3 regions of the Planococcus sp. BI3 genome follow, and region 2 is predicted to be linked to each of the others. Evidence: riboswitches for the same ligand, from Rfam matches in the RefSeq annotation. Region 2 holds a riboswitch; each other region holds the start of a gene.

Region 1 (5,683 bases), 1.9 Mb from region 2:
TGGTTAACGCAGACATCAAAGATTTCACGTGTTGCGATATCACGTGGAACCAGGTTGCCGTATGCAGGATATTTTTCTTCAAGGAAATACCAAGGCTTACCGTCTTTGTAAGTCCAAATACGTCCGCCTTCTCCACGAGCCGATTCTGACATTAAGCGCAGTTTATCGTCTCCTGGAATTGCTGTCGGGTGAATTTGGATAAACTCACCGTTCGCGTAGTATGCACCCTGTTGATAGACGATGGAAGCCGCTGAACCTGTGTTGATGACAGAGTTCGTCGATTTCCCGAAAATGATCCCCGGTCCGCCGGTTGCCATAATAACAGCATCCGCACGGAACGATTTGATTTCCATAGTCGTCATATTTTGAGCTGTAATTCCTTTAGCTACACCCTGCTCGTCGAGAACAAGACCAAGGAATTCCCAGCCTTCATATTTCGTGATCAGTCCGCTCACTTCGTAGCGGCGAACCTGCTCGTCCAATGCGTACAGCAATTGCTGGCCAGTTGTAGCACCGGCAAACGCTGTTCTATGGTACATAGTCCCACCAAAACGACGGAAATCCAAAAGGCCTTCCGGTGTACGGTTGAACATAACGCCCATACGGTCGAACATACGGATAATCCCAGGTGCTGCATCCGCCATTGCTTTTACGGGACGCTGATTCGCAAGAAAGTCTCCGCCGTAAACAGTATCATCAAAGTGGATATCCGGAGAATCCCCTTCACCTTTTGTATTGACCGCTCCGTTGATCCCGCCTTGTGCACATACTGAGTGGGACCGTTTAACTGGAACGATTGAAAATAAATCGACGGGAGAACCTGCTTCTGCAACTTTAATGGATGCCATCAAGCCAGCAAGGCCGCCACCGACGATCGTAATTTTGCCCTTCGCCATGTTAGTATTCACTCCTCTTTTAGTTCACCAATGATTGAAACATTCTTAAACGAATGCAAACAATGCTCTGATACCAATAACCGATAATACAATAAATACTAGAAGCGTGAAATAAGTTGTGTATCGCTGTGCTGTTTCGGATTGTGTAATTCCCCAAGTAACAAGGAAAGACCAAAGTCCATTTGCTAAGTGGAAAGTTGCGGCTAATACACCCAGAATGTAGAATGCCAACATCCATGGATTGCTCAAAATGTTTTCCATCATACTGAAATCAGCTTCAGCAGCTGCTCCAATAGCGACTTGGAATCTTGTTTCAAAAACGTGCCAAGCGATGAAGACTACCAGGAAGACCCCTGTATAGCGCTGTGCAACAAACAAAATATTGCGCATATAGCTATAATGCCCAGGATTGTTCTTCGCAGTAAACGCTATGTATAGGCCATAGAACGCGTGATACAAGATCGGTAAATAAATGACAAATATCTCCAGGAAAATAACGAATGGAAGACTTGCCATGAAGTGAGATGCATTATTGAATGCTTCTACTCCTTGTGTAGCAAAATGGTTGACGATTAAGTGCTGTGTTAAGAATAAACCGATAGGTATAATCCCCAACAATGAGTGCAGCCTGCGCATTAAAAATTCGCGATTGTTATCCAAAAATTTTACCCCCCTCAAAACATTAATTGGCAGCGTTCAAAGCTAACGATATTACGAAAGCACCTGAAGCCGCACACCATCATGATACAATAATATGACATATTTATTGTACTCCCCCCCTATAGGAGCGTCAAGGCAACGAAGCTCTTTTAAACAGATAGTTATCAAGCGTTTTGTACGTGAAAGCCGTCCTCCCTGCAACAAGATAAGTCAGAATGTAACCGTTTTAATGGAATTATGCTAAAAAGCGATTCTCTAATTGAGAATCGCTTTTTCTTTCGAATTCACTCTATTGCACTGATATCAGCATTATCTCAATATCGCCATTGAGAATTTGAACGTTTTGTGAATTTTGTCACTTACTTTGTTCTAGGGCTTGATTTCTGGTTGCTGAAATGCCCTTTTCTTAAGAAGAGTGGACTTCAGACAATCCATAGGCTTCATGTAAAGCATTCGCCGATTTTTTCATATCCGATTCCGGCACCACCACCGAAATTTTGATTTCAGATGTACTGACCATTTTCACCGGAATATCCTGGCTTCTTAAAATATCGAACATCCGCGCAGCTACGCCCGGATTGGACACCATGCCTGATCCCACAATCGATACTTTCGACAAATCAATCTCGGCATTGAACGACAGGAAGCCAATTTCATCTTTTGATTCTGTCAGGACACGGCGTGTTTCTTCCAGGCTTTCCTGAGAGATGGAAAATGACACGGATGGCGGAAACTCATCACTGATGCTTTGGACGATTATGTCCACATCAATTTGATTTTCGGCAAGCTTCGTGAAGATATTGGCAAGCGATCCATTAAACGGCTTTTTGTAGGTTACAGTTACACGCGCGATTCCAGGTTCAAAGGCAACGCCTCTGACGATTAAGTTTTTCTCCACAGTGATCACCTCTTGTATGATGGTGCCAGGCTCGTCTGAATAACTTGCTCTGACGGATAATGGTACATTATTGTTTTTCGCGAACTCAACTGCACGCGGATGCAGGACACCCGCCCCGAGATTGGCAAGCTCCAGCATTTCATCGTAGGAAATCTGTTCCAGCTTGCGTGCACCAGTTACATAGCGCGGATCGGATGTATAGACACCGTTGACATCTGTATAGATTTCACATTTCTCTGCTTTCAAGGCAGCAGCAAGCGCGACAGCGGTCGTATCAGAACCGCCGCGGCCGAGTGTGGTGATGTTGCCGATCCTATCAACTCCCTGGAAGCCGGCTACTACACAGAAATAGCCGTTTTCCAGTACACGTTCAAGGCGTTCCGTATGAATCTGTTCAATGCGTGCATTGCGCGGCACGGACTCTGTCTCGATTCCCGCCTGCCAGCCAGTGAAAGATAAGGCTTCATGGCCCAGCTTTTTGAAAGCCATCGCCAGCAGCGAAATGGTGATCTGCTCACCGGTAGCCAGCAGCATGTCCATTTCCCGCTTTGGCGGTTCAGAAGAAATCTCCCCCGCCAGCCCAAGCAGTGTATCGGTCGTTTTTCCCATGGCTGAAACGACGATGACCACCCGTTTGCCTTTTTCCTTTTCACGGATGGCCCGCTCCGCCACTCCGATGATTTTTTCAGGTGTTGCAACAGACGTTCCTCCAAATTTCATGACGATCGTTTCCATTTCATCCACTCCCACATTTAGTATGTGGCCCTCAATATGGCTGGCAGCAAAACCAGGCACAAAAAAAGGCAGCTCACCGCAACCGCGGCAAACTACCTCTTTCATCATGTACGAAAAACGTCCATGTGAGATAGCCCTCCAGAGATTGACTCTGACAGCTCTGCACTTCTTAAATGCAGAACCAGCATGCGCAACAGCAGTTACACGCACACTTCGGCGACCGCCCCTTTCACCATTCATCTCAGATTCTGCAAATCTCCGAATGCTTACTATTGACGTCCGCGCCTCTATCATCACTTTTACAAGTGATTCAATTATTCTCTTACGTTAACATGTTATGATTCGCTTGGCAATGTGTCCTCTGCAAAATGCTGATTGATGGACAGTGCCAGCGCTTCCGGCATTCCTGCCTGTTTGATGTCTTCAACAGATGCTTCTTTGAGTTTCTTGACCGACCCAAAATGCTTCAGCAGCTGCTGTTTGCGTTTCGGCCCCACTCCTTCAAGGCCATCAAGTGCCGACTGAATTGAATTCTTGCCGCGCAGCTGGCGGTGGAAGGTGATGACAAACCGGTGGACCTCATCTTGAATCCGCTGCATCAGGTAAAAGGCTTCACTGGTCCGCTTGAGCGGCACAATTTCAGCAGGTGAACCGTACAGCAATTGAGAGGTCTGGTGCTTGGCATCTTTTGCCAGTCCTGCAATCGGAATCGACAAACCAAGTTCATCCTCCAGAATTTCACGCGCCGACTCCATCTGCCCTTTGCCGCCATCAATAACGATTAAATCCGGCAAAGGCAGGCCATCTTTCAAGACACGCGAATAACGCCGGCGGATAACTTCACGCATTGCCGCATAATCATCCGGTTTGGAAGCGTTGCGTGTTTTATATTTCCGGTAATCCTTTTTGGACGGCTTGCCGTCAATGAATGTAATCATCGCAGAAACCGCATCGGCTCCCTGGATATGCGAGTTATCGAAGGCCTCGATGCGCAAAGGCGTTTCGATGTTCATCGCTTCTCCCAGATCTATACAGGCGCCGACTGTCCGTTCTTCCTGGCGCTCCAGCAGCTGGAACTTCTCCTTGATGGCGATCTCCGCGTTTTTTTTGGCCAACGCCACCAAATCCTTTTTCTTTCCGCGCTGTGGAACGAGTACCCGAACGCCGAGCCATTCCTTCAGCATTTCCGGATCGTCCGCTTCCGGCAAGAGGATCTCACTGGGTTTGACATGATTCGCCTTTTCATAAAACTGGCCCAGATAAGTCAAAAACTCTTCTTCCGGATCCCGGTAAAGCGGAAACAGCGAGACGTCGCGTTCAATCAATTTCCCTTGACGCACAAAAAAGACCTGGACGCACATCCAGCCTTTATCGACTGCATAGGCAAATACATCGCGATTGGTGAAGTCGTTCATCGCCATCTTCTGTTTTTCCATGACGGTTTCGATCATGTTAATTTGGTCGCGGTATTCCATAGCACGCTCAAATTCCAGGTTCTCTGACGCTTCAGACATCTTTTCGACCAATTGCTGCTTCACTTCACGGAACCCGCCATTGAGAAATTTGGTGATGCCGTCGATCATTTCCTGATAGGTCTCTTTTTCAACAGGTTTGACGCAAGGTGCCAGGCATTGCCCTAAGTGGTAATAAAGGCAGACACGGTCCGGCATGGTATGGCATTTCCGTAATGGATACAGACGGTCCAGCAGTTTTTTCGTCTCAGCTGCCGCATAAGCATTCGGATACGGCCCAAAATATTTCCCTTTGTCCTTTTTCACCTGTCTGGTGGTGATCAGCTTGGGATGGCGCTCTCCCGTAATCTTCAAATACGGATAGCTTTTGTCATCCTTCAGCATGATGTTGTATTTGGGATCGTATTTCTTGATCAAATTCAATTCAAGAATCAGTGCTTCTTTATCCGAAGACGTGACGATATACTCGAAATCCTCGATTTCATTGACCAGGCGCTGTGTTTTTGCATCATGGCTGCCTGTAAAATAGGAACGCACACGATTTTTAAGAACTTTCGCCTTGCCGACGTAAATAACGGTCTCCTGGCGGTCCTTCATCAAATAACAACCCGGCTGATCAGGCAATACTGCCAATTTGTGATGAATCAATTCGTTAGCCATCTATTATCTCACCCTATTAAAAAACCGGGTACCATCACTGGACCCGGTTAAGAATTATGCGTGTTTTGCAACCAATTCAGCTAAAGCTTCTTTCGGTCTGAAACCAACCACTTTATCAACTGTCTCTCCGTCTTTCAATAAAAGCAAAGTCGGAATTGACATGATGCCGTAATTTCCAGCTGTTTCCTGGTTTTGATCCACATCAACTTTTACGATTTTAACTTTATCGCTCATTTCAGCGTCTAATTCTTCAAGTACTGGAGCGATCATTTTACATGGTCCGCACCAAGTTGCCCAAAAATCTACTAAAACGAGTCCTTCTGCTACTTCTTGTGAAAAGTTCTGATCTGTACCGTGTACGA
Region 2 (5,683 bases):
CTTGAAAAGCGATGCGGGTCCAATGCCGGTGCTGATGAATACGACCGAACAGGATGGTTTCTACGAATGCGCTTTGATTCAGATGAGTGTCCGGGGAGAATATGAAAAGGAATTGCTGCTGGCCAAGCGCAATGCCGAGCAGATCAACCGTGAGACAGCGGAAGCTTATGAAAAATTGCAGACTTTGATGAGTGAAGTGGAATGCAAGCAGGAGGAGCTGATGGAGCTTAACCTGAAACTGCAGCAATTGGCTACTACCGATCAGCTGACGGGCTTGAAAAACCGCCGCTACCTGGAAGAATGGCTGCAAGAGCTTTTATCGCAGGCGGAAGACGGCAGAAAAGTGGCTGTTCTGATTTTGGATATCGATCATTTTAAACAAGTCAATGATACATATGGCCATCAGGCGGGGGATGCCGTACTGCAGGAGTTGGCCTGGCGTCTGGAAATGGAAGTTGGAACTGCGGGCATCGTGGTGCGGCTTGGTGGAGAAGAGTTTGTGGTGGTCATGCCGGATGCCGGGATTGAGGAAAGCCTGAAGCTCGGCAATCTATTGTGCAGCCACATGGAAGCTGCTGATTGGCAGCATGTGCCTGTCACCGTCAGCATTGGCGCCGCAGCCTACACCGCTGGAGATGGAGTGGAAAGTCTGCTGTCGCGGGCGGATGGATTCCTCTATAAGGCTAAGGCCAATGGCAGAAACTGTGTGTTTGGAAGTGATTAAAAGCTGGGCTGTGCATCCGTTTTTAGACGGATGTATTTTTATGCGAAAAAATCATTACAATCAACGGCTTAACGGCTATAATGATGGCATATGAAAATATCTTCACTTTTGGAGGTTCCGATGGAAAAAAACAATCGTTTGCTGGGTGAACGGGTTTTGCTGGATAAAGAATTAATCGCTCAATTGATCCATGAGGAAGCGGTCAAAGAGGCTCCACAAGATCAGCTTCAAATGAACAAGGCCTTTATCGATATCGTCACTAAAGTTCGAACCGGTTTTGTAGAGTTGATTGGAGAATCAATCAGCAATAGTTGTGATGTACAAAAAGTCTATAAGAACATTCAGGATTGGGGAGAAGCAACGGGCAACTTTTTTCTGGAAAACGGCAGAGCGCTTGAAGATGCGTTAGCGGAAACATCGCTTTACCGAAAACATATCGGAGCCGTCATAAAAACGGAAGCGATCCGAAAAGAAATGGCGCTTCAAAGTCTTTTTGATGTCATGGAATTTTTTCATTCTATCCTGGATTACGCGGCTTATTCCTATACACAAGCCTACACGGTTTCTTATCAGCGGAAATTGAAGTCAGCAAGAAAGGAGTTCCTGGAACTTTCTGCACCGGTCGTACCCGTCAGTGACGAGATTGCCATTTTACCTTTAGTCGGCAGCATTGAAATTGATCGGGCACGCTATATTCTGGAACAGACGCTGCTGTCGGCAAATGAGTTGAAAATCAAAGTGTTGATCGTAGACCTATCGGGAGTCGTGCGGGTGGATTCCATGGTGGCTGAGCAGATCATCAAAATCATCCGTTCGCTGAAGCTGGTCGGTGTCCGTTCGATTCTTACCGGCATCCGTCCAGAAATTGCCCGGACGCTGACTGAAATCGGAGTTGGGTTGAATGACTTGGAAATCGGCGGCAGCTTGAAGCGTGTTCTCGAACAGATGAAGATCAATTGACGTGAAAAAACGCTGAAGCCCATAGCTTCAGCGTTTTTTCACGTCATGTGTCTAGTTGGTCATGGCTTCTGAATGGAGATCAGGCAGAGACTTGCACAATGTCAGGGTTTCTTCTTCAGTCAATGGGATCATCGGTAAGCGAACGCCGCCAACCTCGACGCCTGCCATATTAAGTGCAGCTTTGATAGGAGATGGATTTGGTGCAGCGAACACGGCTTTCATTGTTGGCACTAACCGCCGGTGAATGGCTGCCGCTGTTTTCACATCACCCGTTTTGAAGCTGGTGATCATGTCCTGCATATCGTTGCCGATAATATGCGCAGATACTGAGACGATGCCCGTGCCGCCGATTGACAGCATCGGCAAGGTCAGGCTGTCGTCTCCGCTGTAGACAGAAAATGTGTCCGGTGTTTTTTCGATGATTTCTGCAGCTGCGTCCAAGTCTCCACTCGCTTCTTTGACAGAAACGATATTGTCGATCTTGGACAGGCGAATGATTGTCTCTGGAGACATGTTGACCACGCTGCGGCCTGGGATGTTATACAGCATGACCGGCAAGCTTGTGGACTGGGCGATTGCCTGAAAATGCTGGAACATGCCTTCTTGTGAAGGTTTGTTGTAATATGGCGTGACCAGCATAATGCCGTCAACGCCGGTTTCTTCCGCCTGTCTCGTCAAGGAAATGGAAGCACGTGTATTGTTGGAACCGGTTCCTGCAATCACCGGAATCCGTCCGGCGACTATGTGGACGGTAAACTGAAACAGTTCAACTTTTTCCTCTGCCGATAAGGTTGGAGATTCACCAGTGGTCCCTGCAACGACAAGGCCGTCTGAACCGTTTGCAATCAAATGCTCTATCAGTTTCTGTGTTGCCGGAAAATCGATTTCTCCATGTTGATCGAATGGCGTCACCATTGCTGTAATTACTTGGCCGAAATTCATACAGAACACACCCTTTTCTAATTTTTTTCGGAGCTTAGAGGTGAGGGGCCAATCAGGAAGGAACAAAAAAAGCAGCAACGAGGGGTCCCGTTGCTGCAGTAGAAACAATGTTTACCATTCGTTCCTGTGCATCAGATAGCCCTCCATATAGTTTCCTATATGACAGTCCTGCACTTATTGAATGCAGACCCAGTGTACGGAAATATGAGATTTCCGCCACTTCGGCAAAGACCCCTTTCAGCAAACGTCAATGGAGCTCATACTCCTCGTTTTGCATACTGATGGTTTTTGCGCCTCTATCCTACTCCATATAAGCTGGAGCAAGAAATATTTAATTAGCTGTACTATAACAAATTTCTCTGTCAATTGCAAGATGAAAAACGTAAAATCTTATGGAAAGGGAGGGATCCGGATGAACGAACAGGCCTATGAACACCGGTTCAATATTGCAACGGCAGGAAATCAGCGGGGCTTCACGGATTCCTTGCATCATAACCGTTACGAGCCGACTCCTTATGGACTGTTGGACAGGCTATTCGAGAATTACAGCCTGACTCCTGAAGACCGGCTGGTGGATGTGGGTTGCGGAAAAGGCCGCCTGAATTTTTATGTCCATCACCTATTCGGTGCAGAAAGTGCCGGGATTGAGATGAACCCGGTCTTTTATGCGGAAGCCATTAACAATAAAAAACAGTATATGAAAAAACATAAAGGTGCTGAACGCAGCATCGGCTTCTATAATTGCCTGGCACAGGACTACCCGATAGCAGGGCGGGACAATAAATTTTATTTCTTCAATCCTTTTTCTGTGCAAGTATTCATCACTTTTATAAATCGAGTTATGCGTTCGGCTGAAGAGGATCCGCGAATGGTAGAGGTGATCCTGTTTTTCGCTTCACAGGATTATACTGATTTCCTCGAAAACAGCACCATCTTTCAGTTAGTGCAGGAAATTCCGTTGCCGGATTTCCACAGAGATCCAAGGGAACGATTTTTAATTTACCGACTGCCCAGAATGGATTAGAAACAAGGTGTTAATGGGTATGCTTAAAAGAAAAAACATTATAAAGCGAGGGACCCTATATGGAATGGAAAGGCAGAAAAGCCAGCAGAAATGTTGAAGACCGAAGAGGAAAAGGAAAAGGCGGCGCGATGGTTGCAGGAGGCGGCATCGGAGGCATCCTGATTGTGCTGCTGGTGGCGTTTTTGGGCGGTGACCCGGGCGTCATCCTTGATCAACTGGGTGGAGGGTCCACGGATACAACATCCAATCAGCCTTATGAAGCGACGCAAGAAGAAGAAGAGTTGGCTGAATTCGTATCGGTCGTCTTGGCCGATACCGAGGAAGTCTGGACAGAAGTGTTTGCAGAGGAAGGCATGGAGTATGTTGAACCGACGCTCGTCCTGTACACCGGAAGCGTCGAATCGGCATGTGGAACGGCAGGAGCAGCAGTCGGTCCGTTCTATTGTCCCGGCGACTACAAGCTGTACATCGATTTGAGCTTCTACAATGAATTGCAGAACCAGTTTCAGGCACCGGGCGACTTTGCCATGGCCTATGTAGTGGCGCATGAAGTGGGGCATCATGTCCAAAACCTGCTCGGCGTTATGGAAGAAGTGCAGCCTCTCCGCAACCAATTAAGCGAAGAAGAATACAATAAAGTACAGGTTCGCCTGGAACTTCAGGCGGATTATTTATCCGGTGTCTGGGCACATCACGCCCAAGGAATGGGCTATTTGGAGGAAGGCGACCTGGAAGAAGCGTTGACAGCGGCAAGCGCGGTGGGAGACGACACCATCCAGCAGCGCTCACGCGGCTATGTCGTCCCGGAAAGTTTCACCCATGGCAGTTCCGAACAGCGCCAGCGCTGGTTCTATAAAGGCTTCCAGGCGGGCAATCTCAAAGAAGGCGACACCTTCAATGCGACCGATTTATGACCCCAAACCGTTTTTTGGCAGAAATCCAAGGGTGCGGAATTGATATTTTCGCTGTTGTGATTCATTATAAAGAATAGACAGTCTTTTCATCTTTGATTGAGAAGAAATTCAGTTCTATGAAGGAAGTACAACATGACGGAAGATAATATTACACGCATAGAATACGGTGAAAAAGAATTGATCCTGATCGGCACCGCACACGTTTCCAAAGTCAGTGCAGAGCAGGTGAAAGCAGTCATTGAAGCCGAGCAGCCGGATTCGGTATGCATCGAATTGGATGCGCAGCGCTATGAATCGGTTACACAGGGCAGCAAATGGAAAGAAACAGATATTTTTAAAGTGATTAAGGACAAGAAAGCCAGTCTGCTGTTGATGAACCTGGCGATTTCGTCGTTCCAGAACCGCCTGGCCGATCAGTTTGGCATCAAGCCTGGGCAGGAAATGATCCAGGGAATTGCCTCAGCCAAAGAAGCCGGTGCAGAACTGGTGCTGGCTGACCGCAATATTCAGGTGACTTTTTCACGCATCTGGGGAAATATCGGGTTTATGGGCAAAGCACAGCTTTTGACTTCGGTCTTTTTCAGCATCTTCAGCAAAGAGACGATTTCGGAAGAGGACTTGGAGAAGATGAAATCACAGGATACCCTGAATGCAGTCATGAATGATTTCACCCAGTCTTTCCCTAAATTGAAAGAACCGCTGATCGATGAACGGGATCAGTACCTGGCACAGAAAATAAAAGAAGCGCCAGGCAAAAAAATCGTTGCAGTCCTCGGTGCAGCCCATATTCCAGGAATCATCAAGGAAGTCCACAACGAACACAACCTGGAAGAGTTATCAAAAATTCCGCCGAAATCAAAATGGCCGAAAATCATCGGCTGGGCGATTCCGTTGGTGCTTGTGGCGATGATTGCCGTCACCTTCATGAATAACCCGGCAGCCGGCATTGATCAGACCATCAGCTGGGTTTTATGGACGGCTTGTCTTGGTGCTATTGGTGCTGCTGCAGCATTTGGCCATCCACTCGCCATCCTGACAGCTTTCGTGGGAGGACCGATCGGCGCCTTGCATCCGCTCTTGGCGGCAGGCTGGTTTTCCGGACTCGCGCAAGCGTATATC
Region 3 (5,683 bases), 1.7 Mb from region 2:
TTTTCACTGCACAAAAACGGCAGGCTCTCGTACAGATAGCACCGAGAATCATAAAAGTAGCGGTTCTCCGTGTTCCCCAGCATTCATGGATGTTCGGGCATTTCGCTTCTTCGCATACCGTATTGAGGTTGTTTTCCCGCATCATCTTCTTTAAATCTGTATAGTTTTCATTGGTATTGAGTTTAATCTTCAACCAATCGGGCTTTCTGAGATGTTCCTGCTTTGTTGACATGCACATCGTCCCCTATCTATCTGATTTATGTATGGAATCCGGTTCTGTTCCAAATGTATCATATAATTCTGCTCCTCACAACCACTCGTCCAGCTCCCCAAACATGGAAAAGCCCGGAAACTGGTGGTTTCCGGGCTTGTAAATTATACGTTATCTGCAGCGTCTCTCGCTTTGTTCTTCTTGCTGCTCGTTACCGCGTGGATTATGCTGGCAGCCAAGCCACCCCAAATGATGACCATACCGATGATCATTACAACAATTGAACCTGTAGTCATAAGAAGTTCCCCCTTTTAATTGCGCTCGTCATATTCTCCCTGCTCTTTATGCCATTTTCCAAGAGTGAACAGAATACCAAAGATCACTGCTGCTGCAGCTACTGCCACACCACCTGATAAAGTGAACATATCAGAGTATCCTTCGTAGTTCCCTGTTTCTGTGTCAAACTCTTTCAGGAGATTCATTTTCAGCAAACCGAACATCATATAACCTAAAACGATCGGCGTAATGATGCCCAGGCTGAACTTCCACCATGCTCCAAGATGGATATCGGAGATTTCGTTGGCATGGCCTTTGAGCAGATCCGCCTTGCGGAATACCCAGACGACCAGCACAACTTCCACAAGACCGATTGCAGCAACACCAAATTGGTTGATGAAGTAATCCGCAAGATCCAGGAAGAACAAACCACCCTGCGTCGCGAATAGGATTGAAATCAAAGCTGCAAGCCCACCGCCGAAAAGTACTGACTTCGTGCGGGAAATCCCAAATTTCTCTGAGAAACCGGCAACATAGGTTTCAGTGATTGAAATCAATGAGGTCAGTCCCGCAAGTGTTAAGGATAAGAAGAAGAGAACCCCGAACAATCCGTTAAAGCCAGGAAATTCATTGATGATCTGCGGGAACACCACAAATGCGAGTCCGACGCCTGCTGTAGCAACATCGCTTACAGCTACTCCCTGCTGGGAAGCCATGAATCCAAGAGCCGCAAATACGCCGATTCCGGCAAGCAGCTCAAAGCTCGAGTTGGCAAATCCGGTGATGAATGCATTGTTCGTGATATCCGATTTTTTCGGCAAATAACTCGAATACGTGATCATGATGGCAAATGCCACCGACAAACTGAAGAAAATATGGCCATAAGCCGCGACCCAGACGGACGGATCCATAATGGCTGCAAAATCAGGTTGGAAAAATGCTTCCAATCCTGTAAGAGCTCCATCTAAAGTAACAGCCCGCACTACTACTGCGAAGAAAATGATCAGCAAAGTCGGGATGAAAATCCGGTTGGCCATTTCAATTCCTTTTTTAACGCCTGCCAACAGGATCCCCAAAGTAATGATCCATACAAGAGCCAATGGAATGAATACGCCCCATACAATCCCTCCGGTTTCTCCCGGTTGAACCGTCAATTGCAGAAATTCAGTGAACAGGAAGTCTTGAGTATCTGTACCCCATGCCTGGTTGAAAGAAAATATAGTATAGCGCATTGCCCAAGCGATAATAACGGCATAGTATACAGATATGATAAAGGACACAAATACTGCCCACCAACCAAGCCATTCCAATTTTTTGCCACCCATTCTAAAGAATGATAACGGTGCTGAACCACGGTACTTGTGGCCGATGGTAAATTCAAGTATTAAAATCGGTATCCCTGCAGTCAATAATGCAAACAGATACGGTATGAAAAATGCACCCCCGCCATTTTCATACGCAACATACGGAAATCGCCAAATGTTACCCAGACCTACTGCAGAGCCGACGGCAGCCATGATAAAGCCAGCACGCGTACCCCATTGTGAACGTTCCATCTCTCTTCCCCCTTTGTTTATTCCCATTTTATTGACATAAAAATAGGAATTTTGATTATTTTCAGATTATTAGTCGATCTAAAAATAGTATACCGAGAGGCATCCCTAAAGTAAAGATGAATTCACAATATATTTCAAAAAAACTATTGCCGCAAAAGTAAAAAGGCAGAGAAGAAGCTTCTCTGCCTTGTTTTCACTATGCATTTTGTTGTTTCTCAATAATAGTTGTGCGCTTTGACCAGACCAGGAAGAGCACAGCCAGTACCACTAAGACCACACCTAAAGAAATTAACAGCGAACCTGTGAAACCTATGACAATATACCCTATCGCTGCAATGCCAGCAGCCGTCAATGCATATGGAATCTGCGTCAAGACATGATCCATGTGATTGCTTCCGGCTCCTGTTGAAGACAGGATCGTCGTATCGGAAATCGGTGAACAATGATCTCCGAAAACAGCACCGGCCAGAACAGCTGATAAAGCCGGCAACAGCAAGGATGGATCCGCTTCGATCATAATGGTTCCGGCAATCGGCAAAAGAATACCGAATGATCCCCATGATGTTCCTGTAGAGAAAGCCATGACGCCGGCTAAGACGAACAGGAGCACCGGCAGAATAGCCGTCGGGATATTGCCGTCAGAAACCACACCAGCTAAATACGTTCCCGTTTCAAGCGATCCGATCAATGAAGTCAGCGACCAGGCAAATATCAATATTAGGACAGCGCCCATCATTGATTTGATGCCTGCCCAAATGCCCTTGGCGATCCAACCTGCATTAGCTGTTTTGTTCCGCTTGATCTGCATGGCATAAAGGATGATTGAGGTCAGTGCCCCTAATAGACCACCAGCCAATAAGGAAGCGGGTACATCTGTATTTTCAAAAATCAGCCAAATGTCAAAAACCTGGCCGGCATTCTGATAGCCTGTCCAAATCATCGCGCTTACCGTTCCAAGGATCAACAATAGGATAGGAAGCAGCAAATCTCTGACATGGCCATGTGAATGGGATGGGAAATCTTCTTTCATTTCACCAGGGATGGTTTTTTTCGGATCAAAAAGCTGCCCTTTGGTGATGGCCAATACTTCGTGTTTCTTCATTTCTCCAAAATCCACGTCACGGATGGCAACGAAAAAGACGATGGCCAATGATGCGACTACGTAGAAGTTCATCGGAGCCATCCATAGGAAGGCTTCCAGTGCAGAATATTCCACGAAGGTCTGGCCAGCCAAGATGGTCGCGATAATGCCGATGATGGCAGCGCCCCAGCTCGAGACTGGAGAGACCACGCAAACCGGTGCAGCAGTCGAATCGATAAAGTAAGCAAGCTTGGCGCGTGAAATTTTGTAGCGGTCAGTAATCGGACGCGCAACTTGCCCTACTGCCAATGCATTGAAATAATCATCGATGAAGATGAGGATCCCAAGAGCCACTGTCAGGATTTTCGCCCCTCTTCTTGACTTGATGCGTGTCGAGGCCCATTCAGCGAAAGCATGGCTTCCTCCTGACAGGCTGACGAATGCTGTAATGATGCCCAGCAATAGAAGAAAGAGAATGATAAAGACATTATAGGCGTTAAAGCCTTCATCCCAGAAAATAATTGCGAATGAGGTGAAAAGTTCCTGCAGTGCTTCGACTGGTGCAAACCATGTCAGGATAACAGCTGCTGCGACTATGCCCGCACCTAATGACAGCAGCACACGGCGTGTCAATAACACCATGACGATTGCAATAATCGGCGGCAAAATCGAAAAAATCGTATTCTCCATAAATGTTCCTCCTTGTTTTTGATGGGTGAAAAATGAGACAAAAAAGGCCGACCTCTCCAGTTGGATAAGTCAGCCTTCTACAATTCGTCTGTGCGTTAAAACATCAAACAACCCTGTAGCTCTCCACTCAAACTTTCGCTTGAATGACAGTGACATTCTTGTTCAGAATGACCCCAATCCATTTCCTTAGACCCCAGGAAATGGATTTCGGCAAAACTCCCTTTCAGATGCGTTCCACGCGGTCAAACTCGCGCACCCTACTGATCAGCTCTGCAGCCTCTACCCACCAATATATATTTCTTTGTTAGCATAGCGTAAAATTAACACAAAATCAAATGCCTCTATACTCTGAACATTCCTTCTATTTCAAGGCTTTACTGTGAAAAAATTGGCTGAAGACATCCCTCAGAAACTCGGGCATGAAATATGTTTTGGCAGCTCTTTTCAAACTAGGGAAAAAATAACCAAAGGTCAACATGTCCAAGGTGACCAAACGATAGATTTGATCGTGCACTGCCAGTTGACCATTAATGTAGAATCGATGGTCAATGATCTCCATATTCATATGAATCATTTTGCCGAATACCACACCTCGGAAGCCCATTCCTTTTAACTCAAGCTGCGGCCAATCTGAATTCATGGATTGCAGGTAGATTTCCTTCAACTCCGCTCCACTTAATTCGACGAGGCAAGGGTTGATGGGATGCGGCAGCATTTTATGGAAATCATAGCGTGTCAAGGCGCCTTCGGGCATATCTTCCATAAAGATTCCCGCATTGAACAAGGCACAATCGGCTTCTGTAAAGTCAATCATTGCCTGTCCAAATAAATCTCCAAGCTCCGATTCCTTAAACCACTCTGCTTTCAGGATTTTGGTGCTGTGAAAAATCAGCTCATCCATTTGATTTTTTCCTTGTTGAACCAAAAAGTCATCAAAACCTTCTCCCATTTCACGTAACCGGGAAGTCTCAATCAGCTGCGCAGAAGATTTCCCGAAAGTTTCCTCTACTGTAATCTGGCCAATATAAAACCCGAATTTCCCTGCAGCTCCGAGCAGCGTATCTCCCTGCCATTTTCCTTCGTGGAATACATGATGGGTATGGGCCCCTAGGATAATATTGATCTGCGGACAAAGATCTGCCAATAATTCATCTTCTTTGATGCCAAGATGCGATAGACAGATGATCAAATCAGTTTCTTCTTCAATTTCTTTTACTGCCTGGAGTATCGACTCTTTTGCATCGGTGATTTGCCACCCCAATTTGCGGTAAAATGGCGTAAACTCCGCAGTCGCCCCCACTAGTCCAATACGCATTCCGTTTTTTGCATGGACGATATGATAAGGCTTGGCCCACTCTGGACGATTGCCTTCCAAATCGAATAAATTCGATACCACCACTTCAAACTCAGCCTGGACGTACAAGTCGTTAAGCTCATCTTTCGAAAGGGTGATGCCTTCATTATTGCCGATTGTCACTGCATCGTATTCCGCTTCGTTCAATAGCAGCACATTGCCTTTTCCGGATGTGCCTTCCGTATAAGGATGCGAGCGGTCGACATGATCACCAATATCCAAAATCAGACAGACGTCCCCTTCTTCTTCGTGCCATCTTTTCCGCTCAGCTAAAAAAGATTTGATGCGCGGCCAATTTGTAAAATGGCTATGCAAATCATTTGTATGATAAATATGAATAGTTTCGCTCATGAAAACACCTCTTTAAGAACTGAATATTCCTTCGTAAATTGATCGCAGCCCCAGCACCAGCAATACCAGGCGCAAAATCGTCACCAGCATTTCCGAATTGAGGCGTTTGTTTAATTTGGCCCCTATTTTCGCACCGATATATGCACCCGGAACAACGGCAATCG

What was found. A riboswitch is a leader RNA that binds a small molecule or an ion and turns the genes downstream of it on or off. The one in region 2 is predicted to bind lysine.
Region 1: linked by a shared signal. The riboswitch ahead of AC1MEO_RS05720 (aspartate kinase) and the one ahead of dapA (4-hydroxy-tetrahydrodipicolinate synthase) in region 2 are both predicted to bind lysine.
Region 3: linked by a shared signal. The riboswitch ahead of AC1MEO_RS06880 (Na+/H+ antiporter NhaC family protein) and the one ahead of dapA (4-hydroxy-tetrahydrodipicolinate synthase) in region 2 are both predicted to bind lysine.

The regions. Positions count from the first base shown of each region.
Region 1 is NZ_CM155266.1:1,127,160-1,132,842, forward strand. It holds gene sdhA (succinate dehydrogenase flavoprotein subunit) at 1-896, opposite strand, end outside; gene AC1MEO_RS05715 (succinate dehydrogenase cytochrome b558 subunit) at 942-1,556, opposite strand; gene AC1MEO_RS05720 (aspartate kinase) at 1,963-3,189, opposite strand; lysine riboswitch at 3,313-3,487, opposite strand; gene uvrC (excinuclease ABC subunit UvrC) at 3,525-5,321, opposite strand; gene trxA (thioredoxin) at 5,376-5,683, opposite strand, start outside.
Region 2 is NZ_CM155266.1:3,042,402-3,048,084, forward strand. It holds gene AC1MEO_RS15265 (GGDEF domain-containing protein) at 1-724, shown strand, start outside; gene AC1MEO_RS15270 (STAS domain-containing protein) at 845-1,684, shown strand; gene dapA (4-hydroxy-tetrahydrodipicolinate synthase) at 1,736-2,626, opposite strand; lysine riboswitch at 2,755-2,933, opposite strand; gene AC1MEO_RS15280 (SAM-dependent methyltransferase) at 3,039-3,650, shown strand; gene ypfJ (KPN_02809 family neutral zinc metallopeptidase) at 3,710-4,564, shown strand; gene AC1MEO_RS15290 (TraB/GumN family protein) at 4,697-5,683, shown strand, end outside.
Region 3 is NZ_CM155266.1:1,348,364-1,354,046, forward strand. It holds gene lipA (lipoyl synthase) at 1-232, opposite strand, end outside; gene AC1MEO_RS06870 (methionine/alanine import family NSS transporter small subunit) at 376-507, opposite strand; gene AC1MEO_RS06875 (sodium-dependent transporter) at 523-2,043, opposite strand; gene AC1MEO_RS06880 (Na+/H+ antiporter NhaC family protein) at 2,240-3,814, opposite strand; lysine riboswitch at 3,923-4,104, opposite strand; gene AC1MEO_RS06885 (bifunctional metallophosphatase/5'-nucleotidase) at 4,176-5,519, opposite strand; gene AC1MEO_RS06890 (sulfite exporter TauE/SafE family protein) at 5,532-5,683, opposite strand, start outside.